Regions from separate parts of the Vibrio sp. PSi01 genome, predicted to be linked through region 1. Evidence: predicted binding sites of a transcription regulator. Region 1 holds the regulator's gene; each other region holds the start of a gene.

The links. The regulator CRP, encoded in region 1, controls carbon source genes, mostly activating them, when cyclic AMP is high. The targets are predictions, from matches to a motif close to TGTGANNNNNNTCACA.
Region 2: malT (HTH-type transcriptional regulator MalT) is a predicted target of CRP. The motif match lies at 2,151-2,166, and genes of this name have one in related genera.
Region 3: ACFI6G_RS12435 (NupC/NupG family nucleoside CNT transporter) is a predicted target of CRP. The motif match lies at 2,651-2,666, and genes of this name have one in related genera.
Region 4: udp (uridine phosphorylase) is a predicted target of CRP. The motif match lies at 3,853-3,868, and genes of this name have one in related genera.

The regions. Positions count from the first base shown of each region.
Region 1 is NZ_JBHNYN010000012.1:15,679-21,652, reverse strand. It holds gene astA (arginine N-succinyltransferase) at 1-605, shown strand, start outside; gene astD (succinylglutamate-semialdehyde dehydrogenase) at 645-2,102, shown strand; gene ACFI6G_RS15585 (DUF1338 domain-containing protein) at 2,314-3,105, shown strand; gene crp (cAMP-activated global transcriptional regulator CRP) at 3,304-3,936, opposite strand; gene ACFI6G_RS15575 (phosphoribulokinase) at 4,176-5,045, opposite strand; gene ACFI6G_RS15570 (YheU family protein) at 5,123-5,335, opposite strand; gene ACFI6G_RS15565 (hydrolase) at 5,427-5,974, opposite strand, start outside.
Region 2 is NZ_JBHNYN010000002.1:384,970-390,943, reverse strand. It holds gene ACFI6G_RS04865 (glycogen/starch/alpha-glucan phosphorylase) at 1-1,788, opposite strand, end outside; gene malT (HTH-type transcriptional regulator MalT) at 2,358-5,066, shown strand; gene ACFI6G_RS04855 (polyprenyl-phosphate transporter) at 5,626-5,974, shown strand, end outside.
Region 3 is NZ_JBHNYN010000007.1:152,621-158,594, forward strand. It holds gene ACFI6G_RS12425 (TolC family protein) at 1-510, opposite strand, end outside; gene ACFI6G_RS12430 (hypothetical protein) at 626-895, opposite strand; gene ACFI6G_RS12435 (NupC/NupG family nucleoside CNT transporter) at 1,175-2,383, opposite strand; gene ACFI6G_RS12440 (YajG family lipoprotein) at 2,827-3,447, opposite strand; gene ACFI6G_RS12445 (hypothetical protein) at 3,867-4,343, shown strand; gene ACFI6G_RS12450 (PTS sugar transporter subunit IIB) at 4,629-4,898, shown strand; gene ACFI6G_RS12455 (PTS ascorbate transporter subunit IIC) at 4,909-5,974, shown strand, end outside.
Region 4 is NZ_JBHNYN010000001.1:34,824-40,797, forward strand. It holds gene ACFI6G_RS00165 (MATE family efflux transporter) at 1-1,148, shown strand, start outside; gene ACFI6G_RS00170 (zinc/cadmium/mercury/lead-transporting ATPase) at 1,318-3,669, shown strand; gene udp (uridine phosphorylase) at 3,971-4,729, shown strand; gene ACFI6G_RS00180 (DUF1887 family protein) at 4,969-5,974, opposite strand, start outside.

The DNA.
Region 1 (5,974 bases):
GTCGCTTGATGTCGAAGTGTCGGTTTTTGATCATGGCGGAACACCCAGAGCGTTTCTCAAAAACGATTTTTGCTGAGATGCGTGGTGTATCGGATGCCGAAGGCAACTCTCCTTTCTGGCAATGGCTGCAAGAGCACTTCTTCTCGATTGATTTCACGCTTGCTGATTACCTAACCGGTATTGGTAAGAAAGGCTTCATTGCTGACCTAATGCCGAAGCTACCTATCTATGTGAACCTGCTGAGCAAAGAAGCTCAGGCGGTGATCGGAGAGGTACATGATAATACGCGCCCTGCACTTAAGTTGCTGGAACGTGAAGGTTTCACTAACCGAGGCTACGTTGACATCTTTGATGCGGGGCCAACGGTTGAATGTGATTTAAGAAACATTGAATCGGTACGTTATGCGATTCGTGCTCAAGTAAAAATTGCAGAGCACTCCAGTTCTAAAGACTTCCTAATTGGTAATACCTCGTTCGAGAACTTCCGCGCAGTCGCTGCGAAAGGTGCGTATGACCAAGCAAGTGACACAGTGATTTTATCATCTGAAGTAGCAAGCGCTCTTGAAGTAAAAGAAGGCGAATTCGTTCGCATGTTAGCTCAGTAAGAGCAGCGATTATCTGTCGAAGATTTTAAGGATAGAAGTATGACTCAGTGGATAGCAGGACAATGGGTGGCAGGTCAAGGTGACGCCATGGCATCAGTAAGCCCATACAATAATGAAGTAGTATGGCAGGGTGATAGCGCAACTCCTGCACAGGTTGAATCTGCAGTAGCAGCGGCTCGTGAAGCCTTCTTAGTTTGGAAAAAACTGAGCTTTGCCGAGCGTGAAGCGATCGTGTTGAATTTTGCTGAGAAAGTTAAAGAGAACAGCGAAGAAATAGCACAAATTATTGCAAAAGAGACGGGGAAACCGATTTGGGAAACGCGTACTGAAGCGGGCGCGATGGCGGGCAAAATTGCTATCTCTATTCGTGCTTACCATGAACGTACTGGTGAAGCTTCACGTGAAGCTGCAGGCAACCAAATTGTACTGCGTCATCGTCCATTAGGCGTAATGGCAGTATTTGGTCCTTATAACTTCCCTGGTCATCTACCTAACGGTCATATTGTTCCAGCACTGCTATCGGGTAATACCGTGGTATTTAAGCCGTCAGAGCAGACACCTTGGACGGGTGAGTTTGCGATGAAACTATGGCAAGAAGCTGGCCTTCCTGCTGGCGTAATTAACCTAGTACAAGGTGCCAAAGAGACAGGTATCGCACTGGCTGATGCTAAAGGCCTTGATGGCGTGCTGTTCACAGGTAGTGCCAATACCGGTCATATCCTGCATCGTCAATTCGCGGGCCAACCGGGCAAGATGCTGGCACTAGAAATGGGCGGCAACAACCCTATGGTGATCAGCGACCAATACGGTGATGCAGACGCAACGGTATACACTATCATCCAATCAGCTTTCATCAGTGCGGGTCAACGTTGTACATGTGCACGTCGCTTGTATGTTCCAATAGGAGATAAGGGCGATCAACTACTGGATAAGCTCGTTGCTGCGACCTTGAAAATTCGTGTCGATCAGCCACTCGCTGAGCCAGCACCCTTCATGGGCCCACAGATCTCTGAAGCTGCGGCTAAGTTCATTCTGGACGCACAAGCGAATCTGCAATCGTTAGGCGGTGTAAGTCTAGTAGAAGCAAAAGCGGGTCAAGCGGCGTTTGTTTCTCCTGGTATTATCGACGCAACCAACATTGCTGAACTGCCGGATGAAGAGTACTTTGGTCCATTGCTACAAGTGGTCCGTTATCAATCGCTAGAGCAAGCGGTTGAGCTAGCTAACGACACACGCTTTGGTTTATCTGCTGGCTTAGTATCAACAGATGATTCTGAATGGGAATACTTTGTTGACCATATCCGTGCGGGCATTGTTAACCGTAACCGCCAGCTAACAGGCGCAAGTGGCGATGCTCCATTTGGTGGTCCAGGTGCTTCGGGCAACTTACGCCCAAGTGCTTACTACGCGGCTGACTACTGTGCTTACCCTATGGCTTCAATGGAAGGTGGCGAAACTCAACTTCCGGCAACGTTTAGCCCAGGTATTGAGCTTTAATTTAGGCTAATGAGTCTTAGGCTTATGCGTTAAGTTTGAAATAGGAAGCGGTGCTATCGCTTCCTTTTTCCATCACGCCCAACACCTAGATTGGGCGGTAGATAATAATAGAAAAGTATGTCACAGGCTGATGGCTGCTGACTCTGTGTCTCAGCCTCTCCCTTTCTAATCCAAATTACTAGCTTGCTAGAACCTCTGACAAGGAGTCACCATGACGCCCGATCTACTCTTTAAATCACTTTGGGACGATTACATTCACAGGCTTTGTCCATCGGCTGAGAAAGTACATCACTTGCTGAAAGAAGACGAAGCTCTGATTAATGATCACATTGCACTGCGTACTTTCAATGTTGCTCCGCTAGGTATTGAAACATTGGCTAAGCCTTTCCTTGAGCTAGGTTATAAAGCGTGTGGCGATTACTTGTTTGAGAGTAAGAAGCTAGTCGCGAAGCATTACGAGCACCCAGATCCAAATCAACCTAAAGTGTTCATTAGTGAGTTGAAGGTCGAAGAGTGTTCAAGTGACTTACAACAGATCGTTGCTAAATTGGTTGAGCAAGTCGACGTAAGCAAGCTTCAAGGCCATGAATTCTTGTTTGGTGGTCGTCTATGGGACTTGAGCTTCGCAGATTTCCAAGTGCTTGCAAAAGAAAGTGAATACGCGTCTTGGCTCGCAGCTCATGGTTACGGTGCCAACCACTTTACAGTGAGCGTTAATCAACTCGATGCTTTTGATGAAGTGCAGGCAGTGAATGATTATTTGAGCGAATCAGGCTTCACGATCAATGCATCTGGTGGCCAGGTTAAAGGCTCTCCAGAGGTCTTATTAGAGCAATCATCAACAATGGCAGATAAAGTCCCAGTTTCATTTGTTGAGGGCAATGAGATGATTCCTGGAGGCTTCTATGAGTTCGCTAAGCGTTATGCGATGGCTAATGGTGAGCTTTATACCGGTTTTGTGGCAGCATCGGCTGACAAGATCTTCGAAAGCACTAACGGTTAAAGAAAGATACGAGTACGGACTTTACCCTAAAGATGCAGATAGGCTTCGCTTCGAGAGTGTTTGCGCTTCGAAGCTGTAGGTGTTTCATTCGCATCTCGCATCTCGCATCTCGCATCTGCTCTCTAGATCTTTAGAAAACAAAAAAGCCACCAAATTTGCATTTGGTGGCTTTCAAATTTTAGGCTCAGTTAATCGAGATTAACGAGTGCCATATACCACGATAGTTTTACCGTGTGCAGAAATTAGGTTCTGCTCTTCTAGCATCTTCAAGATACGACCAACTGTCTCACGAGAACAACCAACGATCTGGCCAATCTCTTGGCGAGTGATCTTGATTTGCATGCCGTCAGGGTGAGTCATTGCATCTGGTTGTTTTGCTAGGTTTAGTAGCGTTTGTGCGATACGACCAGTTACGTCAAGGAACGCTAAGTCACCAACTTTTTGGCTAGTTACTTGTAGACGGTTTGCCATTTGCGCTGATAGACGCATTAGGATGTCTGGGTTCACTTGGATAAGTTGACGGAATTTCTTGAAAGAAATTTCAGCTACTTCACAAGGAGATTTTGCACGAACCCAAGCTGTACGCTCTTGGTCTTCTTCGAATAAGCCTAGCTCACCGATGAAGTCGCCTTGGTTTAGGTAAGAAAGAATCATTTCCTTACCTTCTTCGTCTTTGATAAGAACTGCCACAGAACCTTTAACAATGTAGTACAAGGTTTCTGCCTTTTCACCAGCATGAATCAAAGTACTTTTTGATGGGTACTTATGAATATGACAGTGTGAAAGGAACCACTCTAATGTTGGATCGGTTTGAGGTTTACCTAGAACCATAATATCTCACTTCCTCTGCAGGGTATGCTTGCCGCTTTCCGTATTTTAGCTAAGCCTGGATTGACTTGTAGGATAAGAGCACTCGTTGAGCGCTGCAAGCTATCTTGTGTTTCGTTTAAGAATAGTATCCTTTTTCAGGTACTATTTCTTGATTTTAATCGTGACCAAGCTACGATTTTTTACGCAAAATTGTGCACATGATCACGGTATGAAAAGTAATCAACCAGAATGGTGCTCTGTTAACCAATTTTTCCGGTTTCGATGAGTTGTTGTAGGATCGGCCTTACAATGAGCTCCATAGCAAAACTCATCTTCCCTCCTGGTACCACAAGCGTGTTGTGGCGAGACATAAATGAGCCATCAATCATAGCTAAAAGGTAAGGGAAATCGACGTTTTTGATGCCGCGCAAACGTATAACAACGAAGCTTTCGTCTAAACTTGGGATCCCTTTAGCGTTGAGAGGGTTTGATGTGTCTACCGTTGGAACACGCTGAAAGTTGATGTGAGTACGCGAAAACTGAGGAGTAATGTAGTTAAGGTAATCATCCATCGAGCGAACAATCGAGTCCATTACTGCTTCACGAGAATGACCACGATCGCGTGTGTCGCGAACGAATTTCTGGATCCATTCTAAGTTGACGATAGGTACCATGCCGATCAGCAAGTCGACGTGTTGAGAAACATTGATATCGCCATCAACCACACCGCCGTGCAGGCCTTCGTAAAACATCACATCTGAATTTTCTGGGATCTCTTGCCATGGCGTAAAGGTGCCTGGCATTTGATTGTAAGGAACGGCTTCATCGAACGTGTGCAGGTAGCTACGTACCTTGCCTGTACCTTCGTTACCGTATTTACGGAAGAACTCTTCTAGCGCACCAAAGTCGTTGGCTTGTGGACCAAAGTAGCTGATGTGCTTACCTTGCTCGCGCGCTTTACGGATCTCGACATCCATCTCTGGTCGAGTGAAGCGATGGAAACTATCCCCTTCAACCCAAGCGGCCTTCACGTCCATCATATTGAACATTTTACGGAAGGCTTCTGAGGTGGTGGTGGTGCCGGCTCCTGATGAACCCGTCACCGCAATAATTGGATGTTTAGCGGACATGACAACCCTTGTCTTTTGAGTAACTTACTTGTTAGCAATCGTTTACCACTATAACACGGCTCCTTTATGAGCGCAGCCTAGAAGCGTTTTGTGACTTGAATATCAACGGTTTCATGCAGCTCAGAAAATACGATACTGACTTCTCCTGAGGCTAATTGATGTTTCACTTGGTCAATCTTGTTTTGCAATGAAACCTCTACATCACCGTAGTCTGTACCTTCACGCAGCACGAACTCTTTGATGAGGTTTTCCAGTGTTTCTGGTGCAATGTCTTGCCATGGGATGATCATAAATACTTCTCTCTTTTATGTTCATGGATATGTTGATAACTATGTTTATTAATTAGTAATGTTTTTACTTCTATTTACTAAGGCTCGGTCATTATGCCGAATCTTGGATACTTTCATAGTAGGCTGGCAATGCTTCTTCTAGCCAAAACCTGGGCTTGAGCGTGCTACCGGTAATGAACCCCACATGGCCACCTTTCTGAAACAAGCGATAATCAATATTGTCTGGTAGTACGAATTTTGGAATAACATCATCAGTCATGAAAGGATCGTCTTTAGCATGAATGATCTGAGTCGGTAGCTTAATCTTATTCAGTTTTGGAAGCGCTGAACATTGAGCATAGTAGTCTTGAGCATTCTTAAATCCATGCAGAGGCGCAGTGATCCTTTCATCAAACTCATACAGTTTGTCTATTTTTTTGATGGTTTCAGCGGAGATACCTATTTTTTCTTGTAACAGCTTAACCTTTTTCAAGGCATTCGATTTGAGTGAGTTGAGCAGGTATTTTTTATAGAGCCTAGAGAAGCCTCTTTCAATACGACTGGAGCAGCAAGCTAAATCAAAAGGAGCAGAAACTATCGTTGCCGCCGACAGTAATGGGTCGTCCGCATACTCAGCCAAGTAGTTCGCCAGCATGTTTC
Region 2 (5,974 bases), on a different contig from region 1:
ACCTGGAGCTGCTTTCGCTGCGAAGAAACATACGCGTGGCTCACACTCGAAACCAGGTTCGTTTAGAATACGGTGGTACAGAGATAGAATGTGTAGCAAGTCTAGGTGCTGACGCTTGTATTCGTGTAGACGCTTGATTTGCACGTCGAAGATAGCGTTAGTATCTAGCTCGATACCCATGTTTTCTTGAACCCAATCAGCAAGACGCTGTTTGTTTTCTTTCTTAACAGCCATGAATTCTTTTTGGAATTTCGCGTCTGTTGCAAACTTAGCGATGCCTTCTAGCTGCTCAAGTTTTGCAGGCCACTCAGTACCGATCTTACCTGTGATTAACGTAGATAGACCTGGGTTACAGAACTTCAACCAACGACGTGGCGTGATGCCGTTCGTTACGTTAGTCAATTTGCCAGGGAAGATTTCGTTGAACTCAGGGAACAAGTCTTTCTTAACCAGTTGTGAGTGAAGTGCAGCTACACCGTTTACTTTGTAAGAACCAATCACACATAGGTTTGCCATGCGAACCATACGGTGGAAACCTTCTTGAATGATAGAAAGCTTCGCTTGTTTCTCACCATCACCAGGCCACATCTTGCGAACTTCTTGCATGAAGCGGTGGTTAATTTCAAAAATAATTTCCATGTGACGTGGAAGAAGACGATTGATCAAAGATTCAGACCAAGTCTCTAGTGCTTCTGGAAGCAGTGTGTGGTTCGTGTACGCGAACGTGTGAGCACTGATTTCCCAAGCTTGGTCCCAAGTTAAACCTTTCTCATCGATCAGGATGCGCATCAATTCAGGGATAGCGATAGTTGGGTGCGTATCGTTCAGTTGAATCGTTTCTTGTTTAGGAAGGTCTTCTAGAGAGAAACCTGCTGCTTCGTGACGACGTAGAATATCGCGAACAGACGCTGCTGAGTGGAAGTACTGCTGCATTAGACGCAGAGTCTTACCTTTCTCGTGGTTGTCATTCGGGTAAAGTACTTTAGTGATGTTACCTGCATCGATTAGCGAGTGTTGCGCTTCGAAGTAGTCACCGTTGTTAAAGCTTGCTAGTGAGAATGGTGCAATTGCCTGACATTCCCAAAGACGCAGCGGGTAAACCGTGTTTGACTCGTAACCTACGATAGGTAGATCCCAAGGCATTGCTTTTACTTCCATACCCGGAACCCAAGTACGAACTTCTTTACCGTCGATGTATTCAACTTCTACATGACCGTAAAAACCAATGTGTTGTGCTAGTTCTGGACGAGCCACTTCCCATGGGTAACCTTCAACACCACGCCATGCGTCAGGTGCTTCTTGTTGACGACCGTCTTGGAAAGACTGTTTGAATAGACCATATTCGTAGTGAAGACCGTAGCCTACTGTTGGGTATTCTTGAGCGGCACAAGAATCCATGAAACAAGCAGCTAGACGACCAAGGCCACCATTACCTAGTGATGGATCGCGTTCTTCTTCTAGAAGATCCGTTAGGTTTTGACCTAGCTCTTCCATTGCATGAGTGATCTGTTCGTACAGACCCATGCTGATCAGGTTATTACCGGTTAAACGACCAATCAAAAACTCTAGTGAAAGGTAGTTAACGCTCTTCGCGTTCTTAATTTTTTCGTCATTTTCAGTTTCTAACAGATCAAATGTTGTGAGTTCTGCTAGCGCACGCCCCATTGCTAGGTACCATGCGCGGCTATCTGCGTTTTCAATCGTTGTTGCGTAGGTTGCAGATAAATGCTTCTTAACGCTTTCTTGGAACGACACTTTATCGAAAGTTTTTTGCTGAGTTGGTTTCATTTCAGAAATCTCGCTTTTAATAGTTCTAATTCATCTGTGACATATCGTGCATGGTCACCATTAACTAAACATCCTCCCGCCCGTACGACTAACTAGGAGTAGATGAGAGGGCGTAGGGGGCGTACCGACATGGGGTTAGTGATCTGACTCTCATGTTCTGACTTAGAACAAAAACTTGGAGTGACTGAGATCACAAGGTCCCGTTCGATAACTTAACTTCAATTGATGTGACTTTTATTTAACCCATTTGAAGTTATTGCCAAATCTGATATTTAGATCACGAAAAAATTTCTCTCGTCTCATCTTTTACATAAAATCTTGTACAGGGGAGGACAAGGTCACATTAAAAAAACGCCCCACTAAGTGAGATATGTCACAAATAAAGGGCGTAGAACATCAAAAACCTGCAGGAGTGCAAGGTTTCTGAGGAGGATCATAGTCGGTATCGTTTGGCATCACGTACTATGACTGAAGACTTAAGTAATCAGGCGAATGTCATTGGACATGTACTCAACGATAGATTGAGATAATCCATAGCATAAGCCACGGAATAGGTGAAAAACTTAAACATGTGGATCCCTTCGAAACTGACTCGTCCCGGCCGCCTACATAACGCAATCTTGCGACCGAGAGTTCTCGATCTGCTACAACATGCAGATTGCTATAAGCTAGTATTGTTTCGCTCTCCAGCGGGATACGGCAAAACCACCATGGCTGCGCAGTGGCTGGTAGATAAACCCAATGTAGGTTGGTACAGCATCGATGATAGTGACAACGATGCATTCCGGTTCATCAACTACCTCCTACAATCACTCAATAAAGCGACTCAAAATGCCTGTCCTAACGCCCAAAAATTGGCAGAAAAACGACAGTTTTCATCACTGCATTCTTTATTAAGTGAAGTGTTTGCTGAGATGTCTGAATTCCATCACGAATGTTTCCTGGTGCTGGATGACTATCACTTGGTTAATAATGATGACATTCATGAAGCGATGCGCTTTTTCCTCAAACACATGCCCGACAATTTAACGCTTGTGGTAACCAGTCGTGGTACACCACCACTTGGCACAGCAAACCTGCGCGTTCGTGACTTAATGATCGAATTAGGTAATGACTCGCTGGCGTTTGATACCGAAGAAACCACACGCTTTTTCAATCAACGTGTTGCCGATGGCATTGATGACACAACGGCAGACAGTATTTGTAGCTATGTAGAAGGTTGGCCTTCTGCACTGCAACTTATCGCGCTTCAAGCACAACACCAAAAACGCACACTTGCCCAGTCAGCCGAGTCGTTCTCTCACTTTAACCATGCCCACCTTTGGGACTATTTGGTTGAAGAAGTGTTCGATCTATTAGACAAAGAAACTCGACACTTCTTAATGCAATGTTCTGTGCTTGATCACTTCAATGACGAATTAGTCTGCGCACTGACACAACGTGAAGACGCACTCGGAATGATTGAATCACTCAACCGTTTTGGCTTATTCATCTACCCGCTTGAGGGCGAAAAAAACTGGTACCGCTTCCATAATCTGTTTGGTGAATTTCTAGCACACGAACGTCAGGCGCGAATTCCTCAGCAAGAAGCTGAATTGCATCGAAGTGCCGCTAAAGCGTGGATCAAACAGAAAACGCCTCACCAAGCACTACGACATGCACAACGTGCTGAAGACCCGGACCTGATCATTCAAATTCTTACAGAGCACGGCTGGCCGATGTTCAACCAAGGTGAGTTGTCTTCGTTAGAAATGGCGATCAAGCAACTGACCACCGATCAGCTTTACAGCGAGCCTAAGCTATCAATGCTGCGCGCGTGGCTTGCACAAAGCCAGCACCGCTATGATCAAGTGGGTACTTTGTTGGAAGAGGCTGAAACTCAATATCAAGATCGAAACATCGAGCTCGATACTCAACAACAAGGCCAATACAATGCCTTGCGCGCCCAAGTCGCCATCAACAGTAATGAACCTGAAAAAGCATTAGAACTTGCTGAACTTTCGTTGAGTCAGTTAAACACAACAGTTTATCGTAGCCGCATTGTAGCAACCTCGGTTGTTGGTGAAGTGAATCACGTAATGGGCAACCTCAGTCGTGCGTTACCAATGATGCAACAAACAGAGAAACTCGCGCGCCAATATCAGGTTTACCATCAAGCCTTGTGGGCCATTCTGCAACAGAGTGAAATTTTGATTGCTCAAGGCTACGTTCAAGCGGCGTTCGAACTGCAAGACAGTGCGTTCAAATTGATCGAAGAGCATCAATTACAATACGTACCTCTACATGAGTTTCTATTGCGTGTACGTGCCCAGATATTCTGGTGTTGGAACCGATTAGATGAAGCAGAAGAGTGTTGCTACAAAGGTTTAGATATTCTTGGTCACCATTCACCAAGTAAGCACCTGCACAGCTATTCAATGCTGGCTCGTATTTCACTGAGCCGTGGAGAGATTGATAAAGCATCAAAGTTTATCGACCAAATTCAACACCTATTACGCCAATCCACCTACCATGTAGACTGGACGGCGAACGCTTCTCTTTCTCTGATCCTATTTTGGCAAGTAAAAGGCGATAAAGAAGCCATTCGTGATTGGTTAAATGTGGCGGTTCGACCTGAATCAGCGAGTAACCACTTCTGTCAGCTTCAATGGAGAAACATTGTTCGCGCTCATATCATCCTTGAGCAATACGAAGACGCAGAAGAAGCATTGGCATTCTTGAAGAGTGAAGCTCAACGCTCTCACCTTGTGACGGATACCAACCGAAACTTAATCGTGGAAGCGGTACTGCGCACCCAAATTAACGACGAAGACAGTGCTCGCGTACTTCTTGAAGAAGCCTTACACATGACTAACCAAACCGGTATGGTTGGTAACTTCTTAGTAGACGGTGGCACAATTGGTCATATCTTAGATAAGTTGAGCAACAAGCCGGGCTTAGGTGATTTAGAACGTCATCGTGCGCAGCAGATTATGAAAGATATCTCGACGACTCAGCGTAGCCGATCGGTTCACTTCGATGAAGACTTTGTTGAGAATTTGGTTAATCACCCTAATATCCCGGAGCTTGTGCGTACTAGCCCACTCACTCAACGTGAATGGCAGGTGCTTGGCCTGATCTATTCTGGATTCAGTAATGAACAGATCGCTCAAGAGCTCGATGTAGCAGGGACCACCATCAAAACACACATTCGAAATCTTTATCAAAAGCTCAATATTGCCAACCGTAAAGAAGCAATCAGTACTGCCGAGAACTTGCTGCAGTTAATGGGGTATTAAAGCGGATTCGAGATTCGAGATTCGAGATAAAGCATAAGCTAGTCACCCATAGTGGCTGGCTTTTTTTTCTTTGCATGAAGGAAATAGCAGGAAAAAATCACAGATAACCAAACGACAGATAAAAAAATAGCCAACCGCAATAATCGCGATTGGCTCTATATATTTGTGAACAAATCAATAGGTTCACTAACAACGTCAGTTGGCTAGGTGACCCTCGGCTTAAGAAGGGTCAAGTACTACAATGCAGTTAGCGTGCCAACTTTAAAAAGACGTTTTATAAGCCCTGCATCGCATAAAAACTGCTAATTCATCATGCTAATTGCAAAGTGCACTTGCATAATGCAACTAAGATGCAATATTGATAAGAGATCAGTTTCATCATTAAGCACTAGTGATAAAACACTAAGTGGTTGTATTCTAAATATTAGGCACATGTTCACTTCAACTTATTGCCTTACAATTTAAAAGGGGATAAAGCCCTTTCATTGATGGCATATTCATACTTTTTTTACACTAAAGTTTGTATACTGCACAAAATCATCCTCAACTCTATGAAGCAATGAATTACTTAAGTACTTTTTTCAAAGGCATGGCAATGGGCGCAGCCGACGTTGTTCCTGGTGTGTCTGGCGGAACCATCGCATTCATCACAGGTATCTACGATACCTTGCTAGAAAGCATTCGAAGAATTAACCCTAGCGTGCTTGGCTTATGGAAACGTGAAGGCTTCAAGGCTGCGTTTAGCCATATCAATGGGTTTTTCCTAATTTCACTGTTCGCGGGCGTGTTCACCAGCATTGCAACATTCGCGAAACTCATCTCTTGGTTATTGGTTACACATCCAATCCCTTTATGGTCTTTCTTTTTTGGCCTTATCTTGGTATCTGTTTTCCATATTCTTAAACAAG
Region 3 (5,974 bases), on a different contig from region 1:
AGACGTCGCAATGTCTTTTAAAGCTGCATTGTTTGTGTCTGCTAATTTCTGCCATAGGTCCAACTCCCAACCAACGGTGACATCCGTGGTATAAGTTTCAGTGGTGCTTGAACCGTTAGTGCCCTCGTCAGCTTGACCAGAAAAGCTCGCATCGACGGTTGGTAAGCGATCACCTGAAGTTACACCTTGCTGCGCATAGGCTATTTTGAGTGCTGTGATGTTTTGTTGGAGGCTTGGGCTGTTCTTCAGAGCGCGTTCGATATAGAGATCGAGCTCCGGTGCGTTCACTAAATCGGTGAGTTGTAGGTTCTTAGCGTCTAGATCTTGTTGAGTAGACGCTTGATCACTAGAAGCCAGTTGAATCAGCTCTGCGAGTAAGCTTTGTTGTGTCTGATTAGTGCTTTGCTCAGCTAGCGAAACATAGTCAGTCTGACTGGTTGTCGTGCAACCGATCAAACCAATTAGAGCAAGTGAAATAAGGGAATGTTTTAAAGGAAGATTCAATTTCATCTTCTTGTCTCCTGTAAGAATGGAGACAAGATAATGAGTTGGGGGTTAAGAGAGGGTTAAGGCGAGTGTTAACCCCAAAAGAACGTGCAAAGAGTCGTCTGTTTGAACTTATGGTTTAAGCTTCCGGCTTGCTTGAAAAGAACCCACCGATCTTATAACCGATCGCATAGCAAACCACGGCAACTGTGACAAATACCAATGCCGAGAAAAAGTACGCTACCGATGCCGCTACGCCAGTGCCCCATACAACGCTAAACACTAAACCGAGATAAGCCTCTTGCGGCCACTGAGAAATAGGAAACTGATTACCACCGGCAATAAGATAAACCATCGCAAACAAGCCGATAAAGGCGGTGATAAGACCAATGAGAACGCGCATGTTCATGGGGAGACCTTTGATTTATTGGACTTGGTTGCCATTATTCTTCGTCGAAAACGGATGTGCTTAATCGAAACAGAATGATATTAATCGCAACCTAATGATATTCAAGTATATAGGATAAGAGAGACTTGCTCTATTACTCTTCCGAGTGAACCTTGTACACTGCAGAGCTATGAAAGTGTTAGTTTGAATCTGAATCAACTTAACGAGCAGGCACAAAAAAGCGGACACCCTTCTCACGTTGAATCCGCAAGAAAGATATTCGCTTCAACTGAATCTCGCTTAAAGCAGGATGAAGATACCCGCTAAACACGCACTCATTAGGTTTGCAAGCGTACCAGCAGCTACTGCTTTCAAGCCTAAGTTTGCCACTTCAGCACGACGCTCTGGTGCCATTACACCGATTGAACCCAGCTGAATTGCGATAGAGCCAATGTTAGCAAAGCCACATAAAGCAAACGTCACGATGACTTGGCTGTGTTCAGATAACAGCGCTTTGTTCTCAACGAAATCGATGAAAGCAACAAACTCGTTCATTACAATCTTCTGACCGATGTATGAACCCGCCATCAAAACTTCATCACTCGGGATACCAATGAGCCATGCTAAAGGCGAGAACAGGTAACCGAAGATAGCTTGCAGCGTAATACCCGCAAAACCAAACGTTTCACCCAAGCTTTCTAATCCTGTGTTTACCATCGCAATCACACTCACGAAGGCTATCAACATAGTACCGACAGCGACTGCCACTTTCATACCGTTCATTGCACCACTTGCCAGTGCATCGATCACATTGCTTTGGTCTGCTTTATCTAGCTCAATGTGCTCGTAATCACTTGGCGTACTGCGCTCAGGAACAATGATCTTCGCCATTAAAAGGCTACCAGGAGCCGCCATGAAGCTTGCTGCGATAAGGTATTTAAGCTCAACACCTAATCCGGCATAACCACCTAGCACGCTACCCGCAACCGATGCCATACCACCAGCCATGACGGCAAACAGTTCAGAACGAGTCATAGATTTTAAAAACGGTCGAATAAGAAGAGGAGACTCCCCCTGAGAAAGGAAGATGTTGCCCGTAGCGACCAAAGATTCTGCTTTACTGGTACCAAGCAGTTTCTGCACGGCACCACCAAGAATTTGAATCACTTTTTGCATTACGCCTAAGTAGTAAAGCGCGGAGATCAAAGCACTGAAGAAGATGATAATTGGGAGTACGCGAACTGCGAAAATAAAACCATCAGTGGCTAGATCACCGAAAAGAAAAGCGATACCAGCGTCCGCAAAACCAAGCAGGCTAGAAACACCGTTGCTCATGCTCGTTAGTGCCAATTGTCCCCATGGAAAATACAATACTAGGGCTGCGAAACCGATTTGAAGTAATAGTGCACGAGAGACCGTTTTCCAGTTAATCGCAGAACGACTTTCAGATAACAAGCACGCACAAGCAATCAGTGCAATCACACCGACAAGACCAAATAGAATATTCATAATGTGTCCTAGTAGCCCTTAAAGAGTGAACATGAGCCAAATAAATGACATCAAAGGAATAGGACAAAGAACCGCAAGCAAAACGCTACGCGATGAAGGAGCTAACAAAGTTAGCGAATGTAACAACGAGTTGTTCATGTAAAGATCACCTTATACAAGCAGTGGAACGTAGCTGGTCCGGTCCGTGGGGTCATTCACATATCCATGTGACGGCTTGTATTGGCTAAGCACCGGCTTAAAACCGGAAGAGAAGTATAGACAGTTAAATGAGACTTTCATCACATATTTTGACGCAAACGATCGCGCGGTTAAGGATTGCGCAAAACGGAGTGTTTATCGGTGAGATCGACCGGAGCAGTCAGATATAAGTTAACTAGATCTATTGTTAAAATAAAAAGCCACAGGACGTGGCTTTTCTAGAATATAAAAGAAAATACCAGTAACTAGTTTAGCAAAGCACTTTTTACTTCAACATCTTGAAAGATTTCTTCAAAACGCTGTTTATAGATAAGCTGCATCTCATTGATAATCGCGCCGCCATCCGGAACATCATTCTCACCTTGGAAGTTTTTACTCAGTAACTTCTTACCGGCTTCATCATAAATAATCACATTAACGTTGTACCAAGAGTTATCTGTGAACGCGTGGAAATCATACTTCCATTCATTCAAGACGAACATCATAGATTTATTGTCGAACGCTTTCATCTGCTCAACGACTTTTGTGATGTCTTCGTTTGGTGTCGTCTCGACTGAGTCCACCGTCACTTGCTGCTTCTTTAAGCCTGCAACGAGCCTATCAGTCAAAAACTGAGACATTGGTTGCTGAGTCGCCGTATTATATGAATAAGGTATCCCAAATGAACTGCGAATAATGCCCTCAAACTTTGGTTCTTTATCTTGGTCTAGAACGTATGGACGTTTATCAATGACAGCAATAGTCAGCGCTTTTTCTTGTGGGACCACACTCAATTGCGGAGCACTTTGTTCCGCAGTTAATACAGTTGCACAGCCAGAAAGCCCAAGCGATACTGCAACGAGCAGTAAACTGACGAGTTTTTTCATTATATTTACCTATCTTATTGTTTTGAATAGGATGTTCTAACAAAAACAGACGCAATCAGTAAACATTCATTAAATCAATAATTTACAAAACTACTATCAATGCAGATTTCATCACATATTTACCTGTATTTATTGACCAATTACCTAATAAAAAGCTACCTAACAGTCACTTGTAAACAAGCTTTATGAAATGAGCGCGAGATGTTTATGCCTTGTAGTGAGCAGAGTAATTGTGCAGTTAATTCTGTGTAATTATTACCCCTTTTCTGTGTTGTGCCTCATTTACCGCCACTTCAAGATTCATCTTAAGTTTAGATGCGTATATACTTTGTATTAACTCACCCATTCATTATCTATAAAAATTAGAGCTGATTAGATATAACAGCCATCAAAACGAAGAGAGGACACACGTGAAGAAAATGGAAGCTCCGCACGACATGAACAATGGAGCTAGATTCAAAACAAATAGACACGGCTATGTGACAGTAGTTGAATATTACAATACACATACTGTTATTGTTGCGTTTGAAAATACTGGAAATATTCGCGCTATTAGTGCGGCGAAATTACGTACAGGTCAACTTACCGATCGTTCAGTAGCTCCTGAGTCAATTATGATTGGTGAACAAGTTGAATCTGTAAAACACGGTATTCTTACTATCACCCAAGTCGAATCTGAAAATATTGTTGTGCTGACTAATGCGAATAATGAAGAAATTCGCATGCTCTTACCCGCAGTACAAAAAATGAAAGACAAGCTTGAAGATATAGATAATGAAAAAATTGAAAATCCAAAACCAACCTCACTTAGCCAATTAACAAAAAGAAGCAAAAAGACCAAAGACGTTAATAGCATGCTCAAGAAAATGCTTACCGATTACGGTCGATACGATTAATTGTCTATTTTCCTCAATAAAGCCGCTCGATGTTCACACCCGCACGCCTCAAATAAATAAGCCAATCTCTTTGAATAAAATACATTGCATATTCGAATAAAAAAGTTAAATTTGATCAAAGTCTCACTCTGTATCTTTGCTGAAAATTAACGAGACCCCCATCACAATCTCATTTTGACTTTGTGATGGAGATCTTATTGAATTCGTAATATTTCCATTACTATGCTCTCACACAATAAGAGAACGAAGCTTCTCAACCTTTAAAATCCAATTGAGACAAATATTATGAAAAAGATCCTTGTAGTTTGCGGTAATGGCCTTGGTACTTCACTTATGATGGAAATGGCAGTAAAAGAAGTCGCTAAAAAAATGGGTTTTGAAGCAGAAGTCGATCATGAAGATCTATCATCTGCGGCTTCAAGTAATGCTGATATTTGGGTAGCAGCAACAGATGTTGCAAACCAGTTAAAAGAAGGCGGAAAAGAGAATATCATCAGCCTTAAAAATATTTTTGACAAAGCATCCATCGAAGAACAATTAAAAACTTTCATGTAAGGTCAAATTTATGCAAAACTTTTTCGAGTTCATGCTTGGCTTATTAAAAGAGCCAGCAATCATGGTAGGTTTAATTGCTTTCATTGGCCTTGTTGCACAAAAAGCAGATATTTCCACCATTTTAAAAGGCACAATTAAAACCGTGATGGGTTTCCTAATTTTAGGTTTTGGTGCTGGCGCTCTTGTTGGCGCACTAAATAATTTTTCGGTTGTATTTACTGAAGCTTTTGGCGTAAGTGGTGTTATTCCAAATAACGAAGCAATTGTTGCATTAGCACAAGAAGCATTCGGTTATGAAATGGCTCTAATTATGTTCTTCGCATTCGTTGTGAATATTTTATTGGCTCGTATTACTCCTTTAAAATATATTTTCTTAACGGGTCACCACACAATGTTCATGTCTATGCTAGTAGCCGTAATTTTGTCTACAGCAAACATTGAAGGCACTGCTCTAGTCGCAATCGGCTCGCTCATTGTGGGCACACTGATGGTTGTGATGCCAGCACTAGGCCAAAAGTACACAGAGAAAGTGATGGGTACTGATCAACTGGCTATCGGTCACTTCTCTACCCTTTCTTACATCGTGTCTGGTTTCATTGGTAGCAAGTTTGGTGACACATCGAAAACAACGGAAGATATTCAAGTTCCTAAAAGCCTGATGTTCCTACGTGATACGCCTGTTGCTGTTGCAACAACCATGGCTATATTCTTCATGCTTGCGTCTATTATTGCTGGCGGTGAGTTTGTAGAAACGGTATCAAGTGGTCAGAACTGGGTTGTCTTCACCTTCATGCAATCTCTCATCTTTGCGGGTGGTGTTTACATCGTACTGCAAGGTGTGAAGATGCTAATTGCTGAAATCGTTCCTGCATTTAAAGGTATTTCGGACAAACTAGTACCGGGTGCAAAACCTGCTCTTGATTGCCCTATGGTATTCCCTGTAGCGCCAAACGCGGTACTTATCGGTTTCCTTTGTTCTTTCGCAGCTGGCCTACTAGCAATGGCTGTTCAAGGCGCGCTTGGCTGGACCATCATTGTAGCAGGCGTGGTTCCTCACTTCTTCGTTGGTGGCGCAG
Region 4 (5,974 bases), on a different contig from region 1:
GCTCGACAATTACCGTGGTGATGTTTACTTATATTCCTGAATTACTGGCCGCGATTGGTGCGAAAGGGGTAGCGGCCGAACGTGCCCAAGCTTATCTACAAATTCTATTACCCAGTGGCCCATTTCTAGCGCTGGCAATGGCGGCAGGTGCAGGTTTAAGAGCAGCAGGTGATGCAAAGCGTTCAATGTGGGCAACGTTATCAGGCGGTATCGTTAATGCGATATTGGATCCACTCTTTATCTTTGGTTTTGGTTGGAACATTGAAGGGGCGGCTATCGCTTCTGTTTTTGCTCGCTTTTCGGTGTTGTTTTTCTCGCTTTATCCTTTAATACGTAGCCATCAACTTGTTGCTCCTCCTTCTTTGTTGCAATGGCGTATTAACCTTCGTCCTATTCTTGCTATTGCCATTCCCGCTATTATCACCAATACGGCAACGCCGATTGGCAATGCGATAGTGACCACAGGTATCGCCCAATATGGCGAGGATTTCGTTGCTGGCTTTGCTGTTATTGGTCGGTTGACGCCGGTGTGTTTCGCTGTGATCTTCGCGTTATCTGGTGCTGTGGGGCCAATCATTGGTCAGAACTTTGGCGCTGAGCGTATGGATAGAGTTAAAGAAACCTTGAACAATTCTCTGCTGGTTACCACGGCTTACACCATCGCAGTCTGTATTTTGCTGTATTTCTTACAAGATCTCGTGATTCAAGGCTTTAGCCTCCAAGGTGATGCTGCCATAATTGTTGCGGCTTTTTGTACTTATGTTGCTTTGACTTTTACTTTTAACGGTGCGTTATTTGTCGCAAATACGTCTTTTAATAACCTCGGGAAACCTTTGTATTCTACGGCTCTCAACCTGGGTAAAGCGACTTTGGGCACTTTGCCGTTCGTATACTTGGGTTCGCAGTGGTATGGCGCGTTGGGTGTGTTGTATGGACAAGCTTTAGGTAATGTCTTGTTTGGACTGTTGGGGATTTTGGTGCTTCGTTATCATATCGCTGAGTTGATGCAAGGCTCTGAAGTTGATCATGGCGAAGAAGACGTATCTATCGTGAGTTTGAATACGCAGCCTTTTTGTTCTCATGATGCCGTTCTGATTGATGATGTGTCTGCGAATAGAGAAGAGTGCGTAGAACTTAAGCAACGCTGATAATCCTGTCGTATTCGAATAAGGTTTTTCGAAAAAATTGAATTGCCTGATAACTTCTTCTTGACCTTGGAGTTAGCTCCAAGGTTTATAATTCTAAAGAACTTAAGGTTTTGTTACCGTCATTGGTTAGCTAAAACCTCAAGGCTTTTGAGTATTAAGGAGATAGATTATGTGCGCAAAACATGCAGCGTGCCGCTCAACAAAAGTGGACGTTCAATCGCAAGCGACTGGGGCGACCTGTTCTAGTCCGAAAATTACCAGCATTACAGCCGCAAGCTCTTCATCAACATGCTGTAGTTCTGCGACGGCTTCTGCCCTAGCAGATGGTTGTTGTGGTTCAGACAGTGGAGAAGAAGACCGGCTGCCCTTAACTGAACCTCTTAACGCCCAATTTTCAAAAAGTTGGCTAGTCTCGGGAATGGACTGTCCAGCTTGTGCTCGAAAAATAGAAAAAGCGGTCAGTAACATCAAAGGTGTTATTGAAGCTAAAGTGCTATTCGCTACCGAAAAACTGGTGGTTAAATTCGACGATGAAAGTCTTGCTGATACCATTGAACAGGTCTCTATCAAAACGGGTTTCCCTCTTACGGAAGTCGGTTCTAAGAAAGAAAAACAACAACCTGAGACTTTTTGGCAAGCCCATATCCAACCTAATTTACAGATTATAGCGATTGCGGCTGCAATGTTGTTCGCTGCACTTCTGAAAAGTACTTCTCCTCAACTAAGTGAAGGTTTGTTTACCGTAACTTGCTTACTCGGGTTATATCCGGTTGCTAAGAAAGCGGTTCAGTTGGCACGTTCAGGTACACCTTTCGCAATAGAAACTCTAATGAGTGTTGCCGCGCTGGGTGCCTTGTATCTGGGCGAAACCGCGGAAGCGGCGATGGTTTTACTGTTGTTTTTGATTGGTGAGCGCTTAGAAGCGTTTGCTTCATCAAGAGCAAGAAGTGGCGTTCAAGCGCTAATGGCATTGGTACCAGAAAACGCGACTAAGATTATCAACGGCGAGCGTGTTGAAGTTGCAGTCAGTGAACTGGTTCCCGGTGATGTGATTGAAGTGGCGGCGGGCTCTCGTTTACCTGCTGATGGCAAACTGATTACCGACGCAGCAAGCTTTGATGAAAGTGCGTTAACCGGTGAGTCTGTTCCTGTTGAACATATCGAAGGTAACAGCATCATGGCGGGCGCCGTGGTTGTCGATAAAGTTGTGCGCATTACGATAACGTCTAAACAGGGCGAAAATGCGATTGACCGAATCCTCCATCTTATTGAAGAGGCGGAATCCCGTAAAGCACCTCTAGAACGCTTCCTCGATAAATTCAGCCGTTGGTACACACCGTTAATGATGTTGGTTGCATTGTTAGTGATTATTACGCCACCGTTGTTGTTTTCCCAACCTTGGGAAACATGGGTATATCGTGGTTTGGCCTTACTATTGATTGCGTGTCCTTGTGCTTTGGTTATCTCAACGCCAGCAGCGATTACCTCTGGTTTAGCAGCAGCAGCGAAGCGTGGTGCTTTAATCAAAGGTGGCGCTGCGCTAGAACAGCTTGGAAAAATCCAAACCATTGCATTCGACAAGACGGGTACTTTGACGGAAGGTAAGCCTCAGGTTACGGATATTCAGGCTCTATCAGGTTGGCAGCAAGATGCAATGCTACGTGTAGTTGGTGCTATTGAAGTTGGCTCTACGCATCCATTGGCGCAATCGCTAGTGGCGAAAGTAAAAGAACTGAATGTTGAGATCCCAGAATCGCATAATAAGAAAGCATTGATCGGCAGTGGCGTCGAAGGTGATGTCGATGGAATTAAGTATCAGGTTTTATCGCCTTCTAAGGTGACGTTTGATCTTGGTGCTGATGTTGTTTCTCAGATTGAAACATTAGAGGGCGAGGGTAAGACGGTTGTGGTTGCTCTAGAGCTTAAGCATCAAGCAGAATCAACAGGTCAAGTGGCGACAGTGATTGGATTGATAGCGTGGCAAGATACCTTACGTAGTGATGCTAAGCTGGCGATCGAACGACTTAACGACTTGGGTATTCAATCTATCATGCTTACTGGTGATAACCCGCGCAGTGCAGCAGCGATCAGCAGCAAGATTGGTATGCAATATAAGGCAAGTCTACTTCCAAGCGATAAAGTGACTTACGTTGAAGAGTTATCTCAACAGTCGCATGTCGCAATGGTTGGAGATGGTATCAATGATGCACCAGCGATGAAAACCGCTAACGTAGGTATTGCAATGGGTGGTGGTACGGATGTGGCGTTGGAAACGGCTGACTCTGCACTGACTCACAATCGCTTAACGGAACTCCCTGCGATGATTGAACTGTCGCAAGCGACCATGAATAATATCCGTCAAAACGTAGCACTTGCACTCGGTTTGAAAGGTGTTTTCTTGGTGACGAGTTTACTCGGTATTACCGGTTTGTGGGTTGCGGTGTTAGCCGATAGTGGTGCGACGGCACTGGTGACATTGAATGCTTTGCGTCTTCTTCGATTCAAATCTAAAGCAGATTAGGTTCAGCTCCCAGACATAGCTCGCTCTACAAATAACAAGCAGCTACTATAAAAAGCGTCTTTAGCGGTAATACGTTAAAGGCGCTTTTTGTCTCATTAGTATGCAACATAGGCGTATGGATTGCTTATTTTTGTGATGCCAATCGGTTTTTCGTGAAACTTGAAATCTTGTTGCGATCATTGGTGTGACCTATGTCACTTCATTTTGTTATAGGCTTGGTTAGAGTGTGTGTGTACCCCACGAATTTACTATGAGCTTAAATAAGGGTTAACAAAGCCCAATAAGCCAAAAGGAGCGAACTATGTCTCAAGCTGTTTTCCATTTAGGTGTTACTGAAGCAGATCTTAACGGTGCTACTCTTGCGATCATTCCTGGTGATCCTGCTCGTGTGCAAAAAATTGCCGAAGAGATGGAGAATCCTGTATTTCTTGCTAGTCACCGTGAATACACGCTTTACCGCGCAGAGCTAGACGGCAAGCCAGTTGTTGTATGTTCAACAGGTATCGGTGGTCCATCTACTTCTATCGCAGTTGAAGAGCTTGCTCAACTTGGTGTTCGCACTTTCCTTCGTGTTGGTACTACTGGTGCTATCCAGCCACATGTAAACGTGGGTGACATGATCGTTTCTACAGGTTCTGTTCGTTTAGACGGTGCTAGCCTGCACTTTGCGCCAATGGAGTTCCCAGCAGTTGCTGACTTCGAAGTTGCAACAGCAATGAAAGCGGCAGTTGATGAATCAGGTGCAACAGTTCACATGGGCGTAACGGCTTCAAGTGATACGTTCTACCCAGGTCAAGAGCGTTACGACACGTTCTCTGGTCGCGTTGTTAAGCGTTTCCAAGGCTCTATGCAAGAATGGCAAGACATGGGCGTTCTAAACTTCGAAATGGAATCTGCAACGCTTCTAACTATGTGTGCAAGTTCTGGTCTTAAAGCGGGTTGTGTTGCTGGTGTAATCATCAACCGTACTCAAAAAGAGACGCCTGATCACGAAACACTAAAAGTAACAGAAGCTCGTTCAATCAAAGTGGTTGTAGAAGCTGCTCGTAAAATGCTTTAAGTTGTAAAAATACTTTTAGTCTTAAAGTGCTTTAAGTCTGTTTCCAAGATTTAAAAATGGCCGCATCGAATGATGCGGCCATTTTTTATGAGGCAAAGAAATTAAAGGCATAGATAGTTGAAAGATGAAAATAGAGCAAAACAGACGAATAGCTGGAGACAAAAAGGCGAGTGACTCAATAGTCATTCGCCTTTTTAGATTTACTTAAGAGCGTTCAGCTCTCAAGAGTCTATTTATTTTTAGCACTCTAAATCTTCATCACCACCGGCGGCGGTAAACCATGCCGCTAGGTGTGTTTTAAGATCTTTTAATTCGTCAGGGCCAATCAATGCAAGGCCAAGATCTTCTGCTCGTGTGATGTCGTTATGACGAAGAGGTCGGAAACTCACTAACATTGCACGTGCTTGTAGGCCACCCAGAAGGTCTCTAAGCGATTCCAGTTTGTACAAGGTATCATCGCCATCATCACGCATACCTTTGGTCTTACACTCGATGATGTGCAGCTTATTGTTCACTACAGAAGCAACATCAAGCTCGTTACGCACCTCGCGTTCACCTAATTGGCGGTATACCTGAACATTTAAAGAGCGATCTTGAATGGTTGGCATGTCATCTTGGATTTGCTTAACGGTACTGTGAACCAAAGTCTCTAGCCATTCGCCATTAGAGAAGCGTCGTGCATCTTCATTGGCGAACGTCAAAATACCATTATCATAAGTGGCAATTTTAGCTTCCACCAAATCACTTAACAGCATGTTTAGCTCGCGATAACCTTGTTGCTTCTCAGACAACCCCACATCAAGCCTCTGTTCTTTACGGCAAGTCGTTGCAAGGTAGTTCAATGTAGCGAGGCCAGGGCCGAGTTCTAGTGCATTACTTGCCCAGCGTTCGCCCAGTTCATAAAGCTTCTGATCAAGTTGAGGAGACAGCTGTACATCGCTGAATTCACCACGAGCACCGAACACCGTTAGGTAGTCGTCGATGGTAATACGGTCTTGTACTTGTGCGTCTTCTTTGCCATTCGGATAAAGCCAGCACAGCTTGTCACTGTTTGGTTCAACAACAAAGATTGGCCAGTGGTAAGTACGAAATACTTCGTAGACAGAAAGTAGGCGGTGACGAAGACCACAACTTGCGTTGAGTTTCACTTCTTCTCCACGAGCTTTGAGGTCTTCAGCAAGGTTTTGGATAGACTCTTTAATTGCGGATGTATTTACGAGGGTAGGAATTTCGAAAAACTCACTG